One region of the Bacillus sp. NEB1478 genome, then DNA from elsewhere that is predicted to be linked to it. Evidence: riboswitches for the same ligand, from Rfam matches in the RefSeq annotation. Region 1 holds a riboswitch; each other region holds the start of a gene.
What was found. Region 1 has a riboswitch for S-adenosylmethionine ahead of RGB74_RS01735 (sulfite oxidase-like oxidoreductase). Riboswitches for the same ligand answer to the same signal wherever they lie in the genome.
Positions count from the first base shown of each region.

Region 2: it holds a riboswitch for S-adenosylmethionine, as region 1 does, so the genes downstream of both, RGB74_RS15425 (homoserine O-acetyltransferase MetX) here and RGB74_RS01735 (sulfite oxidase-like oxidoreductase) in region 1, are expected to answer to the same signal.
Region 3: it holds a riboswitch for S-adenosylmethionine, as region 1 does, so the genes downstream of both, RGB74_RS04345 (methionine ABC transporter ATP-binding protein) here and RGB74_RS01735 (sulfite oxidase-like oxidoreductase) in region 1, are expected to answer to the same signal.
Region 4: it holds a riboswitch for S-adenosylmethionine, as region 1 does, so the genes downstream of both, RGB74_RS12100 (2,3-diketo-5-methylthiopentyl-1-phosphate enolase) here and RGB74_RS01735 (sulfite oxidase-like oxidoreductase) in region 1, are expected to answer to the same signal.

Region 1 is NZ_CP134049.1:355,426-359,632, forward strand. It holds gene RGB74_RS01720 (vWA domain-containing protein) at 1-649, shown strand, start outside; gene RGB74_RS01725 (hypothetical protein) at 726-917, opposite strand; gene RGB74_RS01730 (hypothetical protein) at 1,092-1,379, shown strand; gene RGB74_RS01735 (sulfite oxidase-like oxidoreductase) at 1,413-2,084, opposite strand; SAM riboswitch class I at 2,166-2,269, opposite strand; gene RGB74_RS01740 (hypothetical protein) at 2,323-2,499, opposite strand; gene RGB74_RS01745 (S8 family peptidase) at 2,615-3,796, opposite strand; gene RGB74_RS01750 (carboxymuconolactone decarboxylase family protein) at 4,125-4,207, shown strand, end outside.
Region 2 is NZ_CP134049.1:3,064,354-3,068,560, forward strand. It holds gene RGB74_RS15415 (5'-nucleotidase, lipoprotein e(P4) family) at 1-90, shown strand, start outside; gene RGB74_RS15420 (homoserine dehydrogenase) at 325-1,578, opposite strand; gene RGB74_RS15425 (homoserine O-acetyltransferase MetX) at 1,565-2,662, opposite strand; SAM riboswitch class I at 2,845-2,959, opposite strand; gene RGB74_RS15430 (hypothetical protein) at 3,139-4,207, opposite strand, start outside.
Region 3 is NZ_CP134049.1:919,250-923,456, forward strand. It holds gene sigI (RNA polymerase sigma-I factor) at 1-96, shown strand, start outside; gene RGB74_RS04335 (anti-sigma-I factor RsgI family protein) at 182-1,345, shown strand; gene RGB74_RS04340 (hypothetical protein) at 1,466-1,810, shown strand; SAM riboswitch class I at 1,888-2,006, shown strand; gene RGB74_RS04345 (methionine ABC transporter ATP-binding protein) at 2,092-3,117, shown strand; gene RGB74_RS04350 (methionine ABC transporter permease) at 3,110-3,778, shown strand; gene RGB74_RS04355 (MetQ/NlpA family ABC transporter substrate-binding protein) at 3,803-4,207, shown strand, end outside.
Region 4 is NZ_CP134049.1:2,438,624-2,442,830, reverse strand. It holds gene RGB74_RS12110 (carbon-nitrogen family hydrolase) at 1-63, opposite strand, end outside; gene RGB74_RS12105 (pyridoxal phosphate-dependent aminotransferase) at 173-1,339, shown strand; SAM riboswitch class I at 1,409-1,527, shown strand; gene RGB74_RS12100 (2,3-diketo-5-methylthiopentyl-1-phosphate enolase) at 1,871-3,112, shown strand; gene RGB74_RS12095 (2-hydroxy-3-keto-5-methylthiopentenyl-1-phosphate phosphatase) at 3,109-3,777, shown strand; gene RGB74_RS12090 (methylthioribulose 1-phosphate dehydratase) at 3,774-4,207, shown strand, end outside.

The DNA of each region.
Region 1 (4,207 bases):
TCTTGCAACCGATAAGAACCCGAGACTTTTTCGCAAAAAAACAGAATCGCAGCACGAGCTCGACACAACTTTTACACTGCTCGTAGACTGTTCAGCCTCCATGTTTAACAAGATGGAAGAAACCCAAAAAGGAATCGTCTTATTTCACGAGACTCTAAAAGCACTCAGGATTCCACATTCAGTCGTCGGTTTTTGGGAAGATGCAGCAGACGCAACATCAGCAGATCAGCCGAATTATTTTCACGAAGTCATCTCATACCGGAGTTCACTTCATCAAACAGGGGCATCGATCATCCAGCTCGAACCGCAAGAAGATAACCGTGACGGCTATTCGATCCGGCGGATGGGTGAGGAGCTTCTCAAACGCCCCGAACAGCAAAAAATACTTCTCGTATTCTCTGACGGAGAGCCAGCCGCTTTCGACTATGAAACTCACGGAGTGTTAGACACCCGTGAAGCGGTTACGAAAACACGGAAGCTTGGAATCGAAACGATTGGAATGTTTATCGCGAACGGAGAAGTATCTGAGGAAGAAGAAAAGCTCATGCAAAACATTTACGGACCGCAAAACGTAGTCGTACCTAGCGCAAAAGAACTTGTAGACTATCTCATGCCGGTGCTAAGAAAACTGCTTTTCAAAGCGATATAGTTTTATTTCATGCCTTAACCATATAAAAATGCCCAATGACCATACCGGCCACGGGCATTTTTTTTATGTAGAAATTTTAATACTCTAAGAGCTTCAGCCAAACAAAAATCACACCAAAAAACCCCGTGTAACTTACGATTCGGACCGACCACTCTGGCAAGGCAGATCGAAGCAGGCTTGTGAAAATTCCAACTAAAATAAAAGCTGCAACCAAGATATAAATCGAAATGATATCAAATGGTATGTGAAAAGAAAGCCATTTTTCCATCTTCCTAACCTCCCCCTAATTTTTATATCGGACAAAATACCTAGTCATTAAAGAAAACATGACGAAAAAACCAAAATTTTGCCAACAAAAAAACATAACAAAGAATTTAACCATCAGCACCGCATTTCCAATAGCGCATATTGTAATAAAAAGGAGAAGTAAGGGGTGGACCTTTTGAATCAACGTGTTGTAGATGCCGTATTAGCAGCAGCGGAAGAAGACTATTTAGTCAACAATAAAGATGCTGAAACGTTCGCTGCAGAATTAGCACTGCTTGCATCAGCACTTGTAACAGTCGGTGACTTTCTGGCAACTATAAGTGCTGCACTCGTATTGAGACAAATACAGATCGACAGGGTTGAGCAGCTAGAAGCAGAAAAAGAACAAGAAACCCAGATGAAAGATATACAAGACCAGCTTGCTGCAATGAAAAAAGAAATCAAAGCGCTTCGGGGGAAATAGTTTCTATCATTCTCCTAAGCGTTTTTTGTTTTCTCAATCATAATCTTTCTTTTTCCACTCATCTTCAGGCATCTCGAACCCTTCGCCAGAAAATCGTTCTTCCTTAAACGGGTCACCATACATATGAAAATCGTTTTGTTCCCAAAAGCCGGGCTGATCTTCAGCTAGAAACTCAAACTTGCGGACCCACTTCGCACTTTTCCAAAAATAAAGATGTGGTACAACAAGGCGAAGAGGAAACCCGTGTTTTTCCGTCAGTGGTTTGCCCTCAAAGGAATGCGCCAGTAAAACGTCATCTCGCAGCATATCTTCGAGCGGAACATTCGTCGTATAATCATAGTCACCGTGAACCATCACAAACTTTGCTGCAGGATCAACATCGATCCCTTTCAAAAAATCCTTGAACGTTACTCCTTCAAACGTGTTGTCGAATCTTGACCATCGCGTTACACAATGAATATCGCGGACCACTTTTGTTTGCGGCATCTTCATAATGTCTTCAAAAGAAAATTCGACTTCTTTCCCCACAAGTCCTTCAACTGAAAACGTCCATTTTTCCATGTCATAAACGGGAACTTCCCCTTCATGCAAAATCGGAAATCGTTCTGTCAAAACCTGACCAGGCGGAAGTCTTCCTTCTAAACTTTTATCCACTTCAGGAACACGCATTTTTTTGATTCTGTCAGCTTTATTTAGCCCCATCATTCATCACCCTCCTAAGGTTTAAATAAAAAAACGCCCTTTTTTAAAATAAAAAGAGGACGCTTACCCGATCATATCGACATCCTCTTATCTTTCAGTCTGATAACTGTTAGAAGTAGCACCGTACCTGTAAAAGGTGGTTGCCGGGCTTCATCGGGCTAATTCCCTCCGCCTGCTCGCAATAAGAGATCAATCATTAAATTATGCTTATTATCCCATATCGAACTGAAAAATCAACCGGTCAATTAAACTCTTTTGCCATTCCTAAATATATAATGACCGCGCCGAAAACGGCTAAACTGATTAATAAAAAATAAATAAACTTTTCCTCTGCTTTTCCTTCGCTTTGTTCCAATCTCTGCCTAGCATCCGGAGACTGTGCTGTATCATCTGTATTTGCTTTCTTCTTTCCAAACATACAAATCCTCCACTCCAGTTGCAGTATTTGTACATAGTGTGGGAAAAAAGAAGAGGATTTAAACAAAAAAACTCCGAAAGCTTTATTCTGCAAAACTTCCGGAGTCTAATATGATCTATTGTTGTACAGCTTTTGCTGCATTTACGCGTCCATTTTGGAACAATGTGCCTGTTCCTGTTATAGGATCGGCCGTACTTTCTAAAGCAGAACGGATTTGTGAAGCATTTTTACCTTGTGCAGCCAACAATCCGGCTACCCCGGCAACGACTGGTGATGCCATCGACGTACCTGAAAAACTGGCATATCGGTTGAGCGGAATCGTTGAGTAAATATCGACACCAGGAGCGGCAATATCAACCCACGTTCCAAAGTTTGAAAAAGAAGCCTTCTGGTCGTTTTGGTCCGTCGCTGCAACAGCGATCGCATTCTCGTAATAAGCAGGGTAGCTAGGAAGAGCCACACCTGAATTACCAGCAGCTGCAACCACGACAGAACCTTTATTCCATGCATAGTTTACAGCATCTTCAAGCGTTTTTGTTCCCAGATTTCCACCGAGGCTCAAGTTGATGACTTGTGCCCCCTGATCTGCAGCATACCGGATACCTTGTGCTACATCATCCAATGAGCCGCTGCCTTCCGCATCTAATACACGAACTGCTAAAATAGAAGCCTTTGGAGCGAGACCTGCCACACCAACGCCGTTGTTCGTGTTAGCCGCAGCGATACCTGCAACATGCGTTCCGTGCTCATTTTCATCAATCGGGTTTTCGTCATCGGCCACAAAATCATGTCCTTTAATAACTTTTCCCTCTAAATCGGGATGATTGTAGTCTACACCTGTATCAACGACAGCGATTTTTACGGAAGAAGAACTTTGTGTAACATCCCATGCCTGTTCAGCCGCTACTTTTTGTGGTGCATATTGCTGAGTCTTGTAGAATGGATCATTCGGCACATAAGTTGCGTGAAAAGTCGCATTAGGTTCAGCGTACTCGACTGTGTTCAAATTTTCATATTTCTCTACAGCATCATTTGTGCTACTGCTGTTAACCTTTACAACATAAAAGTGATCCGATTTATCAGTAATCTGTCCGCCGTTCTTTGAAACAATCTCTTTAGCGGCAGTGTTCGTTACCGAATCTTTAAAATGGACAATTAATTCCTTTGGAGCAGTCTGTTTATCAACAGACGGTGAAAACGAAGCTGCCTTTTCTTGTGGCTCTGCAGCGGAAGCCGGGAGAGCTAAAGATACTAAAAGGGGTAAAGCTGCGGCGTATGCCACGAAACGCTTGAACATATGATCACTCCTTCAAGATGATTTACCAAGCAAAGGGATGCGAGGTTGGCTTACCAATTCAACAAAATACGACAAAACCCTTTATAATTATCCTAAAATAATAATTATTTACTAGGTTCTAGCATTTTGTAAGTCTATATATCTATGACAAAAGCATAACACGTCCAACTATTTTAATATCTTAAGAAAAAGTTACAGAATAATTTGTTATATGAAGAAAATGTAAATGGAAAGAGCAAAGCATTTACAAAGCAAAAAAATGGGGAATCATCCATAAGTGAGATAAGATAAAAAGGAAAAGGATTTAATAAAGGAGGAGACAAAAACAATGGCAAGATTACCTGAATTAGATGTGGAAGGAACACCTTTTAAAAAAGTACTCGCCAATGCTCCCGAAATTCTTGAGGCGTT
Region 2 (4,207 bases), 1.2 Mb from region 1:
TGGGAAGGCGCGATTTATAACTATGATTTTAGTAAAACAGATGACCAAAAAGCTGCAGACCGCTACAACGCATTAATTCCAATGAAATAAATAATAACAATGGTTTAAGAAGGTGCCAAAACTGCGGTTTTGGCTTCTTTTTTATGCATTTGAACTCTGGGGAACCTTTGAAATCGTGCTGCGTGCGAATATTGAAATTTGAGTGTGTGAATACAGCCTTTTTGTATGTAATCTTCATTCCGAAAAGATATCTACAAAAAAACCGCAGGGTCCACTCTGCGGCTTCTTTATTAAACAGTTGGTATGACACCAGAGATATCATTATTAAAAATTCACGACCTCACTTAGATCGTCAACCTTCTCAAGCTGATCACACGCAACTTCATAAATATGAAGAGAAGTATCACATTTCAAGGCAAGAGCAGCTTCACTTGAGCAATGAATCAAACGATAGATGAGACCTGCTGATTCTTCCTGCTTAACAATGACTGCATCAAAAGAGGCCAGATCTGCTGATAACGGGTCTTTTCCAATCACAACGAGAGCTTGCTGAGATTCTTGGACACTAGCAATTGCTCTTTGTTCCACGTCCTGCGTAAATAGTTTTAAGTTTACAGGCTTAGGCTGCAGCACAAAGGTTAAGTCTTCTACCATGGCACTTGCCGTTGGAAGTTTTCCAGCTCCAGCACCTTGTATCGTTACTTTTCCGGCGAGACTTGTTTCCACCATCACTGCATTTTGCACCCCTTCGATACCGTATAAGGAATGATCAGTGTCTACCAAAACGGGTTTTACAGATGCACTAAGCTGTTCACCCTCTTTTCGGATCCGTGCTAAGTGTTTGATCCTATAACCCCATCGGCTGAACAATTCAATATGTTCCTGTGCGACCTCTGTTATGCCCTGCCTCTCAACATCATTCCAGTTTGGAGCGTTCCCGAAAGAAAGTTCACTTAGAATCATCAGCTTATAAAAAGCATCATAGCCTTCTACGTCGTTTACAGGATCTGCTTCTGCATATCCGAGTTCCTGAGCCGTCTTTAAGACCTCTAGAAATGGCAATCCTTTTTCACGAATTGTCGTTAAAATATAATTAGAAGTACCGTTCAAGATAGCTTCAATCGAGTGTATTTCATTTACTTGCAGCAGCTGTGAAATACTGCGAATGATTGGTGTTCCACCAGCTGTTGTAGCTTCAAAACCGATTCCAACACCCTCCTCATCCGCCTTCGACAGCAGTGTTCTGCCGTGTTTGGCAAACATCACTTTATTCGCTGTGATGATGTGGCAGCCTAGCGCAATCGCTTTTCTTAAATACGTGAACCCCGGCTCTTCACCCACGATCGCTTCAAAAACTATCTGCAGATCAGGAATTCTTAAGATCGCATCAAAGTCTGTCGTAACAAGTACATCAGGATCCACATCTCTTTTTTTCGAACCATCCTTCACGAGGATAGCCTCGATCACGACTTCGTTCCCAAATACAGATTCCAGCTGCCTCTTGTGTGTTTTTAGTGCTTCATAAACTCCTTGCCCAACTGTACCGAAACCAAGCAAAGCTGCTTTAATAGGTGCCATATTTCAACCCACTCTCCTGTGATAAGGCCGCTTTTATATAAGGACCCCATTTATCAAACTCTACTAAAAAACCATCATGTCCAAAATCGGTTTCAATCGAATAGAACGTTCCGTATCGTGTTTGTTTTACGAACTCCTCAATTTCTTCTGGAGGATAAATGAGGTCTCCTGTATAACCGAATGCGTGAACTTCTGCCTGAATTTGAGAAGCTGCCCTTTTCCATCCGCCTAGTTTATCGCCAATATCGTGTGCATTCATCGCATACAGAAGAGTCAAATAACTATCTACATCAAAACGAGTGGTAAGCTTCTCCCCCTGATATGTCATATAGGATTCTACTTGGTAAAAAGACTTGCCTTCTGCATCCCCATCCCGGATTGTACGCTGAAATCGATCGTTAAAAAGCTTTGGCTGACGATAAGTTAAAAGTCCCGCCATTCTCGCAATTTCCAATCCAATTAATCGTTCCCCTTCTTCACGGTTTCCGCTTTTGTACACTGGATCATTTTCAATCGCATGGATCGCCAATCGGTTAAACGCAATTCCGTAATCATTTAAATGAGGAGTTGCTGCAAGAACGAACACTTTTTCAATTAGATAAGGAAACTGAACAGCCCATTCCAAGGCTTGCATGCCTCCTAACGATCCTCCAATTACAGCAGACAATCTCGGAATTCCTAATCCTTCGAGCGCATACCTCTCTGCACGGACCATGTCTCTAACCGTTATGAAAGGAAAACTGTCTTGATAAGGTCTGCCTGTTCCGGCATTTATCGAAGCAGGGCCTGTTGAGCCGCTGCAGCCGCCAAGCACATTAAATGTTATAACTTGATAAAGATTAGTATCAATATAGCTGTCAGGTCCGATGAGACCTCTCCACCAGCCAGGATCCTCTTCTGTGCCATATGCATCTTGATTTCCAGTAAGTGCATGACAAAGCAGAATCACAGGACCTCTAGAATTCCCCACCTTTTCAAAAGCTAATTCTAAGTCTGTTATTAATTGACCGGATTCTAACGTAAACTCCCCTAACATAACCTTACCGGCTTCTCGCGCTGGCTCAATCAAGTTTTTATAGGTCATGGGCTCTCAGCTCTCTTCGGAAAATTTGTTTAGTCATCGAATCTCTCCTTTAGGTGATTTAATCATGGAATGTAAATCGGTATAAAAGCAGGAATAAGGTTTAGGCTAGGAAGTAATGTTGAAGTATTGAGAAGAGGGAAAAATAAAAAACCCCCTTCCTAAGAAGAGGGTTTGATGTCCTCCTCTTATCTTTCAGACCAAATATGATCTGTAGGAATTGGCACCTTTCCAAACCGTTGTGGTCTGTTGGTTGCCGGGCTTCATAGGGCCTAGTCCCTCCGCCTCTCTGGATAAGAGATATTCATTTTATATGGTTTACCACAATAATGTGAAGATGTTTATTTTGTTCTTGAATAGGATTATAGGCATCTCATTTTCGAAAGTCAACCGTTTTTAGAAAAATCTTAAAAGTCATTCAAAAGTCTCATTATCATTGCACGAACGATTAAATTTAGATTATGAATGTAATATGCTGGTTATGCCAATTTTGTTCCGCTTCTATCTAAATTCCACTGAAACTCTTCAATTCTTTTAACAAGTACAGGGATTCTGTTTGCAATCGCCTCTTTTTCGCCGTAACGAATTTTTTGTTCTAACGTCATATCACTGTGCAATACCTTGAATTGAAAAGCGGTCAAGCTTGTCAGTTTGATAAACTCCTCTTGTTTCACCCGTTTCTTTACATCAGCATCACCATTGCAATAGCCTTCCATAAAACCATCAACTATAGTTTGCAGCTTTTCCTCAAATCGATCGAACTGATGTTTTGCGTAACGTGGTGAATTAAAGAAAGTTGCATAAAGTGTATGATAATTGTTTATAAAATTACCTGCTAACGAATCTCCACTGTACAAAAGCGGTACTGGGTCGATTAGACATACTCTTCCATCACCGTGAAGCAATATATTCTCAGGAGAAGTATCCTGGTTCGTAAATACAATTTGAGATTCATCAAGATTCCTGTTTCTCATGCATTCCTCAAGTTGAATCATTGCTGCTGGATGAACATGCCGATCATAATTTAGGATAAACCCTTTAAAGTCGTTTAAGTACTCTTTATTCTCTTCTTTCATGAACTCTGTAACACTCGACTGGAACTGTCCTTCAATATTTGTACCATTCCATCTTAAGTATCCGAAGCCTTTTAACCCGTGCTGTGCCATGTTCATGTATCGGAAAAATTCACCCATTTCTGCACCCGTCTGGAATGCTTCCATGAACGTAAAGTTTTCAAGCTTAATCGGTTTTCCAGCATACGATTCAACAGTAAACGTTTTATTCTTACCAACATAATATTGAAAAAATTCAGGACAAATACCTGGTTTAACGCTATTTGCCAGTTTATAATACGCTTTCGTTCCTTCATATTCTGCCAGACATGCCGTCTCGTCAAATTCTACCTTCTTCCCGTATGCTACCGCTTTTGGAAACCTTACAACAACAGCTTCCCCAACCCGCAGTTGAACGAGATATGCTTGATGCCATGCGCCCTCACCCAAGTATTGAACCTGAGTCGGATCTTTAAGTGGATCTAATCCACTTTTT
Region 3 (4,207 bases), 560 kb from region 1:
CGAAAAACGATAGAGAGAAATCGAAAGTATATAATAGCAGTATCATTAATATACTTGGGCGATTTCCAAGCGCTGAAATCTTACATTCAGCCTTAAGGTGAAGTAATATAATTGTGAGGTAAGAGAAGCATTCTCTTACCTGCAATTTCCTACTGATCCTGCTACGTGCGGGGGGATATCATTGAAAAGCGGCATTGTTATAGAAATAAACAATAAAAAAGCAACTTTGCTTATGAAGGATGGTACGTTTGTTACGGTGAAAATACCTAAAGGAAAACGTCCTCTCGTAGGGAAGGAATACCAGACTTCTTATTTTTCTTTCAAAAAGAGAAGTCTTTTTGCGTTGCCTTCACTATCTTTATCTGTAGCCGTCTTAGTGGCTTTTGTTTTTTTATCTGGCATTATTCCCATTGGCAGCCAGTCTGCTGCAGCAGCTTACGTAAGCTTTGATATCAATCCTAGCTTAGAGGTTGGTGTGAATGACGAAATGAAGGTTGTTGAACTTTCCGCTTTTAATAAAGAAGCTAAACAATTAATAAAAAAGCATCACTTGTCGATTGATGAACATCCTTCATTCCAAGTGTTTGCCAACCAGCTTATAAACGCTTATGAAGCGGAAGGATATATGAAGTCAGATCATTCAATGCTGATTACAACCGTTTCAAGTGAAAAAGGAAACGGTAAAACGGAAGCAGAGCTCGATCAAGCGGTTAATTCAATAGTGAAACAAGCTGTCATTAAGTACCCCGTGGCAATAACGGTAACGGAGACAAACCGTGATACACGTAAAAAGGCTGCGCAGCTTGGTGTATCCTCAGGTAAACTGACTGCTTTTCAAAAAGCCAATAAACAACAGGTGCCTATCCAAGAAAAGATTATTAAAGAAGCTAACATTCAAGATCTTCAAAAGAAAGCAGCTGTTTCGTCTAAAGACATAAAGGTGATTCCACATCCTAAGCAGATGCATACACCTGATCCTGATAAATCGAACAATCATACAGATCGACCTGCACAACAACGGAATCATGAATCTAAAGAATACATTGTAAAACCGAACAAACATAATAAACTGCATACAGAGTCAAAGAACCGTAATAATAATAGTCCTGTCCGTGAAAAAAATTACGGAAAGCCAGATTACAAAAACAATAACAGAAGTCAAAATAGCAATGAATCAAACAATAAACATCAAGAAAATCGAAAGCAAAATTATTCTGAACAAATTAAAACGAACCCTGATTCCCATCATAATGGCAGGAACGGGAACGGAAGAAGCAATGAGCAAAGCAAAAATAGCAACGGTCATAATGGCAGCGAAACAGGGAAAAGCAGACATAATCACTAAAAATGGTTAAACCTGTCGTAATTCCAAAAACGATTCTTTAGAGCTGTCGAAAGCTTTATAAAGGTATACCATCATTCCTCACGAACAAGAAAAAGTAACAATCAATTCGGGGGGATCTTTATGTTGGATGTACACTTTTTTGAAGAACAGATTGCCAGAAGTCCATATCTGCTTTTGTATAACATTCCGGTTAAGCCGAACTTCGAAATGTATGATGATACAACGCTTAAGATAGGTTACAAAGAAGGCAACAGCAACCGAATTGTCATTTTTAAAGGAAATCCAAACTATCTGATTTTGATGTTAGAAGGAAAGATGAAACTGACTACCCTCTTGCGGCAAGAAATGGTCGAGTTTCAAGGGACGTTAAGACAGCGGCTTAAATGGGAAGCGATTTTTTATCTAAGTTCTCACTGGGAACAAATATCTAGTGGGCTAATGTTCAAAAATGCGAAAAAAGTTTGACACCTATCGACAACGATGTTATTATTCTTCACATCGACTTTAAAATGTTTCGCTTTAACTTAATAACGCAACGCTTTAACTTATCACGAGTGGTGGAGGGACTGGCCCTATGAAACCCGGCAACCGCTAGTTGGCTTATTGTCAGCTAGAAAGGTGCCAATTCCTGCAGGACATTATTTGTCTTGGGAGATGAGGAGAATGCGCATATATTATGCCTTTCTGCTCATATTGAAGCAGAAGGCATTTTTTTATTTTTTATTTAGGAAATGAGGTTAGGTATTTTGATTAACTTACGATCAGTCCGTAAAGTCTTTCAAACCAAAGATGGTGAAGTAAAGGCTGTTGATACGGTAGATTTAACAATAAATCAAGGAGAAATATACGGGATTATCGGATATAGCGGTGCTGGAAAGAGTACGCTGATCCGCATACTGAACATGCTGGAAAGACCAACGAGCGGTTCAGTTTCAATCGGTGGAAAAAACATGTCTGAGCTTTCTTCAAAACAGTTAAGAGAAGCCAGGCAAGAAATCAGCATGATCTTTCAGCACTTTAACTTGCTTTGGTCAAGAACGGTTCGGGAAAATATCGCTTTTCCTTTAGAAATTGCAGGTGTAAAAAAGGCTGAGATTAACAAACGAGTAGAGGAACTCATTAATCTTGTCGGTTTAGAAGGCAGAGGCGGATCTTATCCCTCCCAGCTTAGCGGCGGTCAAAAGCAGCGTGTTGGTATAGCAAGAGCTCTGGCGAATCAGCCAAAAGTATTATTGTGCGATGAAGCAACTTCCGCACTTGACCCGAAAACGACGGACAGCATCCTCGATCTCTTAGTAGAGATCAATAAAAAACTTGGTTTAACAATTGTACTGATTACACATGAAATGCATGTTATCCGAAAAATATGTCACCGCGTAGCCGTAATGGAAACCGGTAAAGTTGTTGAAGAAGGAGATGTATTGAGCGTATTTAAAAACCCTGCTCAAAACATTACCAAAGACTTTGTTAAACAAGTGACAGAACCTGAAGAAACTGTTGATACAATTAAACAATTTATTGATGGATTCCCTGAAGGCAAGATCATTCAGCTCACTTTTGTCGGAGGTCGTACTGGGCAGCCGCTCATTACAGAATTGATTCGAAATTATGAGGTAGATGTTAATATCCTTCAAGGGAAAATTTCGCAGACACAAAATGGTCCGTATGGGACGCTGTTTATTCAAATTAAAGGCAGTGACTCTGCCCTAGAAAAAGCGATGAAATTTTTGGACAGTGTGCAGGTTGAGGTTGAGGTGATTCATAATGCTTAGTATTTGGTTCCCGAATGTTCAATGGGATGCAGTCATTCAGGCGACAAATGAAACATTATACATGTCGGCAATATCAGTAATCGTTACATTTATCTTAGGTCTTGCCCTGGGATTAGCTTTGTTTTTAACATCGCCAGGAAACTTATGGGAAAACAAATTTTTAAATGGATTGATCGCCGTTGTTGTCAACGTGTTCCGTTCGATTCCATTTATTATCTTGATCATACTTCTTATTCCGTTTACCCGCTTTCTAGTAGGAACAATGCTAGGAGCAGAAGCAGCTTTACCTGCTTTGATTATAGGAGCGGCACCATTTTATGCACGAATGGTAGAAATCGCTTTGAGGGAGATTAATAAAGGGGTAATTGAAGCAGCAAGATCAATGGGTGCAACAAATGCCCAAATCATATTTAAAGTGCTTATTCCTGAAAGTTTGCCGGCACTAATCTCTGGAATCACCGTTACAGCGATTGCTCTTGTAAGCTACACGGCAATGGCAGGTGTCGTAGGAGCAGGGGGGCTAGGTAACCTTGCTTATATGGAAGGCTATCAAAGAGATAACGCTGACGTAACACTAGTTTCCACCGCGCTAATCTTAGTGATCGTATTTATTATCCAATGGATAGGAGATCGAATTACGACTGCTTTAGATAAAAGATAACACCACAACAAGGAGGAAAATTATATGAAAAAAATCTTAACAGTATTACTTCTCGCTGTAGTTGCAGCTGCTCTTGCTGCCTGCGGCAACAAAACAGAAGGCGGTATCAGCGACAAAAAAATTATTGTAGGAGCTTCAAATGTTCCTCACGCAGAAATTCTTGAAGAAGCGAAGCCGCTATTAAAGAAAAAAGGTATCGAACTTGAAATTAAAACATTTCAGGATTATGTACTTCCAAACAAATCTTTAAACGAAAAAGAAATTGGAGCTAACTACTTCCAGCACGTTCCTTATATGGAATCTCAAATGAAAGACCATGGCTATAAGTTCGTAAATGCAGGCGGTATTCACATTGAGCCAATCGGTGTTTATTCTAAAAAATACAAATCTCTAAAAGATCTGCCGCAAGGTGCTACAATTATTATGTCT
Region 4 (4,207 bases), 1.8 Mb from region 1:
ATGTTCATAGTTTAATTGCGGTTTGCCAAATTGAACATCCACTTGTATGCATGCAATTTTCATTGAATAACAACCCTCCATGGTAAAAAAAAGTCTTTACAGAATTTCCTTAAGCGTATAACATAACTCATTAGAATTTCAAGAACATTCAAATTAGACTGGAAGTGATTCTGTGAAACGTTTTGAACAGGCAGAGGTTTTGGGAAAGCTGCCGGAACAATTTTTTGCTAAGCTCGTAAAAAAAGTAACGGATTATGTGGATCAAGGTTATGATGTTATCAATCTTGGACAAGGTAATCCAGATCTGCCTACACCAAATCATATTGTTGACGCACTAAAAGAAGGGGCAGATCATTCGGGTTATCACAAGTATTCCCCTTTTCGCGGCTACCCGTTTTTAAAGCAGGCCGCTGTTGATTTTTATAAACGGGAATATGATGTTGATCTCGACCCTGATAAAGAAGTAGCTGTTCTTTTTGGAGGCAAAGTCGGACTTGTTGAACTTTCTCAATGCTATTTGAACGCTGATGAAGTTGCACTTGTTCCTGACCCAGGCTACCCGGATTACTGGTCAGGCATTGCAATGGCAGGAGCAAGAATGGAAACGATGCCACTCAAAAAAGAAAATGAATTTCTTCCTGACTATAAGAGCTTGGATGAAAGCGTGCTGAATGAAGCGAAACTCATGTTTTTAAACTATCCGAACAACCCGACTGCAGGTGTTGCTACAAAAGAATTTTTTGATGAAACTGTGAAGATCGCTAAAGACCACGATATTTTAGTTTGCCACGATTTTGCGTATGGTGCGATCGGATATGACGGGCAAAAGCCAGTAAGTTTCCTTCAGGCTGATGGTGCAAAGGATGTAGGAATCGAAATATATACATTATCTAAAACATACAATATGGCTGGGTGGCGTGTTGGTTTCGCGGTCGGAAATGAACAAGTCATTGAGTCAATCAATCTATTACAAGATCATTTTTACGTTAGTCTTTTTGGCGCTGTTCAGCATGCAGCGGCAGTTGCTTTAAATGGACCACAAGACTGCGTGGATGAACTCGTCCAAACTTACGAAAGGCGACGAAATGCATTTATCGGGCGGTTAAAAGAACACGGATGGAGTGTCCAGGCGCCAAAAGGATCCTTTTTCTGCTGGCTCCCAGTTCCTGATGGATTCACTTCAGAAACATTCGCTGATCATGTGTTAGATAAAACACATGTTGTCGTAGCACCGGGAATCGGGTTCGGAAAAGAAGGTGACCGATACGTACGGGTCGGGCTTCTTACTTCAGAAGAGCGGCTAATAGAAGCTGCAGACCGCATTGCAACGTTGCTATAAATTTTTTTGTTGACAGATCGTAATGACCCTGTCATAATCACATTTAACATTATATTCAAACAATTTGCACTCTTATTAAGAGCAGGTGGAGGGACTAGCCCGATGAAACCCGGCAACCATTCAGCTTATTTTTTATGCTGAAAACGGTGCTAATTCTTGCAGTCTATAAAAGGACTGAGAGATGAGAGGAAGCGTGGACTGTGATTTTTGGCGCCCCTTCCTTCTTGGATGGGGCTTTTTATTGTGTTTGATCATTGATAAGCGTCGAATCTCGTCGTCAGTTTTGTTTTCTCGGTGCTCATGTAGGAGGACTACATTCCGCGCCTCGAAACCTTCACTTTCTCGACCTTCTCGCTTCTAAATGATCAAACGATTGGAAGATCATTAATAAGCGTCGAATCTCGTCGTCAGTTTTGTTTTCTCGGTGCTCATGGAGGAGCCAATAAATGATTCCTAGACTTTCTTGCCTTTAAATGTTCAAAGGATGAAAAGTTTATAGCAAGTTTTGTGTTTGAAAGGAGTATAACAACGATGAGTAAAGTAACAGCGACATATTTGGTACATGATAAAAAAGGAAATTTGGAAAAGAAGGCTGAGGGGATCGCACTCGGTCTGACTGTAGGATCGTGGACAGATCTCCCGCAATTAGAACAAAATCAGCTGGAAAAACATAAAGGCACTGTAGAAAGTGTCGTGGTATTGGATGACGACAATAAAACAAATCAATTTTTAGGAAGCAAGCGTACAAAAGGATTAATTAAAATTTCATATCCTGCTGCCAATTTTTCACCGGATCTTCCGGCGATTTTAACGACTATTTTCGGGAAGCTGTCACTAGATGGTGAAATAAAGCTAGTAGATTTAGAGTTAGATAAGCATCTGGAGCAGCGTTTCCCAGGGCCGAAATACGGTATTGATGGTATCCGAAATATTCTCGGTGTTCACGACCGGCCGCTCGTTATGAGTATCTTTAAAGGAGTATTAGGCAAAGATATATCATTTTTTGAACAACAGCTTTACGAGCAAGCTTTAGGCGGTGTTGATCTTGTAAAAGATGATGAAATTCTTTTTGATAATCCGCTCACACCGTTTGATGACAGAATAAGAACGGCAAAAAAAGTGTTGCAGCAAGTTCAAGAACGAACAGGTGAAAAAACACTATACGCAGTTAACTTAACTGGACGTACGAGTGAACTGAGAGATAAAGCGAGGCTTGCAGCTGAGTTAGGTGCGAACGCTTTACTTTTCAACGTATTGTCGTATGGACCTGATGTTCTTCAAGAACTGGCAGAAGATAAAGAAATTCCGCTGCCGATTATGGCCCATCCAGCGTTATCAGGAGCAATTGGATCTTCATCCCTTTATGGAATTGGATATTCTGTTCTATTAGGAAAATTATTAAGATATGCTGGTGCAGATCTCGTCTTATTCCCAAGCCCATATGGAAGTGTTGCACTTGAACGCGGTGAGGCACTCGGTATAAGTGAAGCATTGACAACAGACAATATCAAGCTTGCAAAATCTTTTCCAGTACCATCAGCGGGAATTCATCCGGGACTGACACCTATTTTGTTCAAAGATTTTGGTGTCGATAGTGTGATTAATGCAGGTGGTGGAATACATGGCCACCCGGATGGAGCAGCTGGCGGTGCACGAGCTTTCAGGCAAGCGATCGATGCAGTCGTCAGAGGTGAAGACTTCGAGAAATATGCTGAACATCATCCTGAACTTTTAAAAGCATTAGAGCTTTGGGGAGGAGTGCCTGCTACATGACTAGCCAACCTGTGATTTTTTGTGATTTTGATGGAACGGTCACTGAAAAAGATAATATTGTTGCCATCATGGAGGAGTTCTCACCAGAAGGATGGCAGCCAATCGTGAACAATATCTTGAATGAGTCAATCTCGATTCGAGAAGGGGTAGGGAAGTTGTTTTCCAGAATATCAGCTAATAAACGGAATGATATTATCCAGTTTGTTCTAACCAGATCAAAGATAAGAGATGGTTTTGAGGAATTTATCAATTTTACAAAAAAAGAAAACATACCGCTTTACATTGTGAGCGGAGGGATCGACTTTTTTGTTCATCCTGTTTTGGAAAATAAGTTAGAGACAGAACACATCATCTGCAACGGCAGTATTTTCACAAAAGATTTTATTGAAATTACATGGCCGAATTCTTGTGATGAGCAATGCACGAATGATTGCGGCTGCTGCAAACCATCTGTCATTCGTAACTTAGAGGAAAAGCATCCTCATTCTCAAAAAATAGTAATCGGTGATTCAATAACAGACCTTCAAGCAGCCAAGTTAGCCGATGTTGTATTTGCCAGAGATTACTTAATAGAAAAATGTAAAGAAAATTCAATTCCGTATACGCCTTTTGAAACATTTTTTGATGTGATTCATGCTTTAGTGAAAAAGGAGGTAAGAAGTTGACGATACATGAAGAACGCTGGAATGAACTAGCTGATGTAAAGGACGAACTTGCTGCAAGAAACTGGTTTCCTGGAACAAGCGGCAACGTATCGATCAAAGTGTCTGACGATCCGCTTACGTTTTACGTTTCAGCAAGTGGAAAAGACAAAACAAAACGCACAGCTGAGGATTTTTTATTAGTAGATGGAGAAGGGAAAGCTGCAGAACAAACTTCACTAAAAGCTTCGGCGGAAACTGGTATTCATTGCGAGGTCTACAAACTAACGGATGCGTGCTGTTGTCTTCATGTCCATACCGTCGACAACAATCTTATTTCTGAGTTGTATGGAGATGCTGGGAAAATCACGTTTAAAGATCAAGAGCTAATCAAAGCATTTGGTATCTGGGAAGAAGACGGAAGCATTACAGTTCCAATCGTAAAAAATCATGC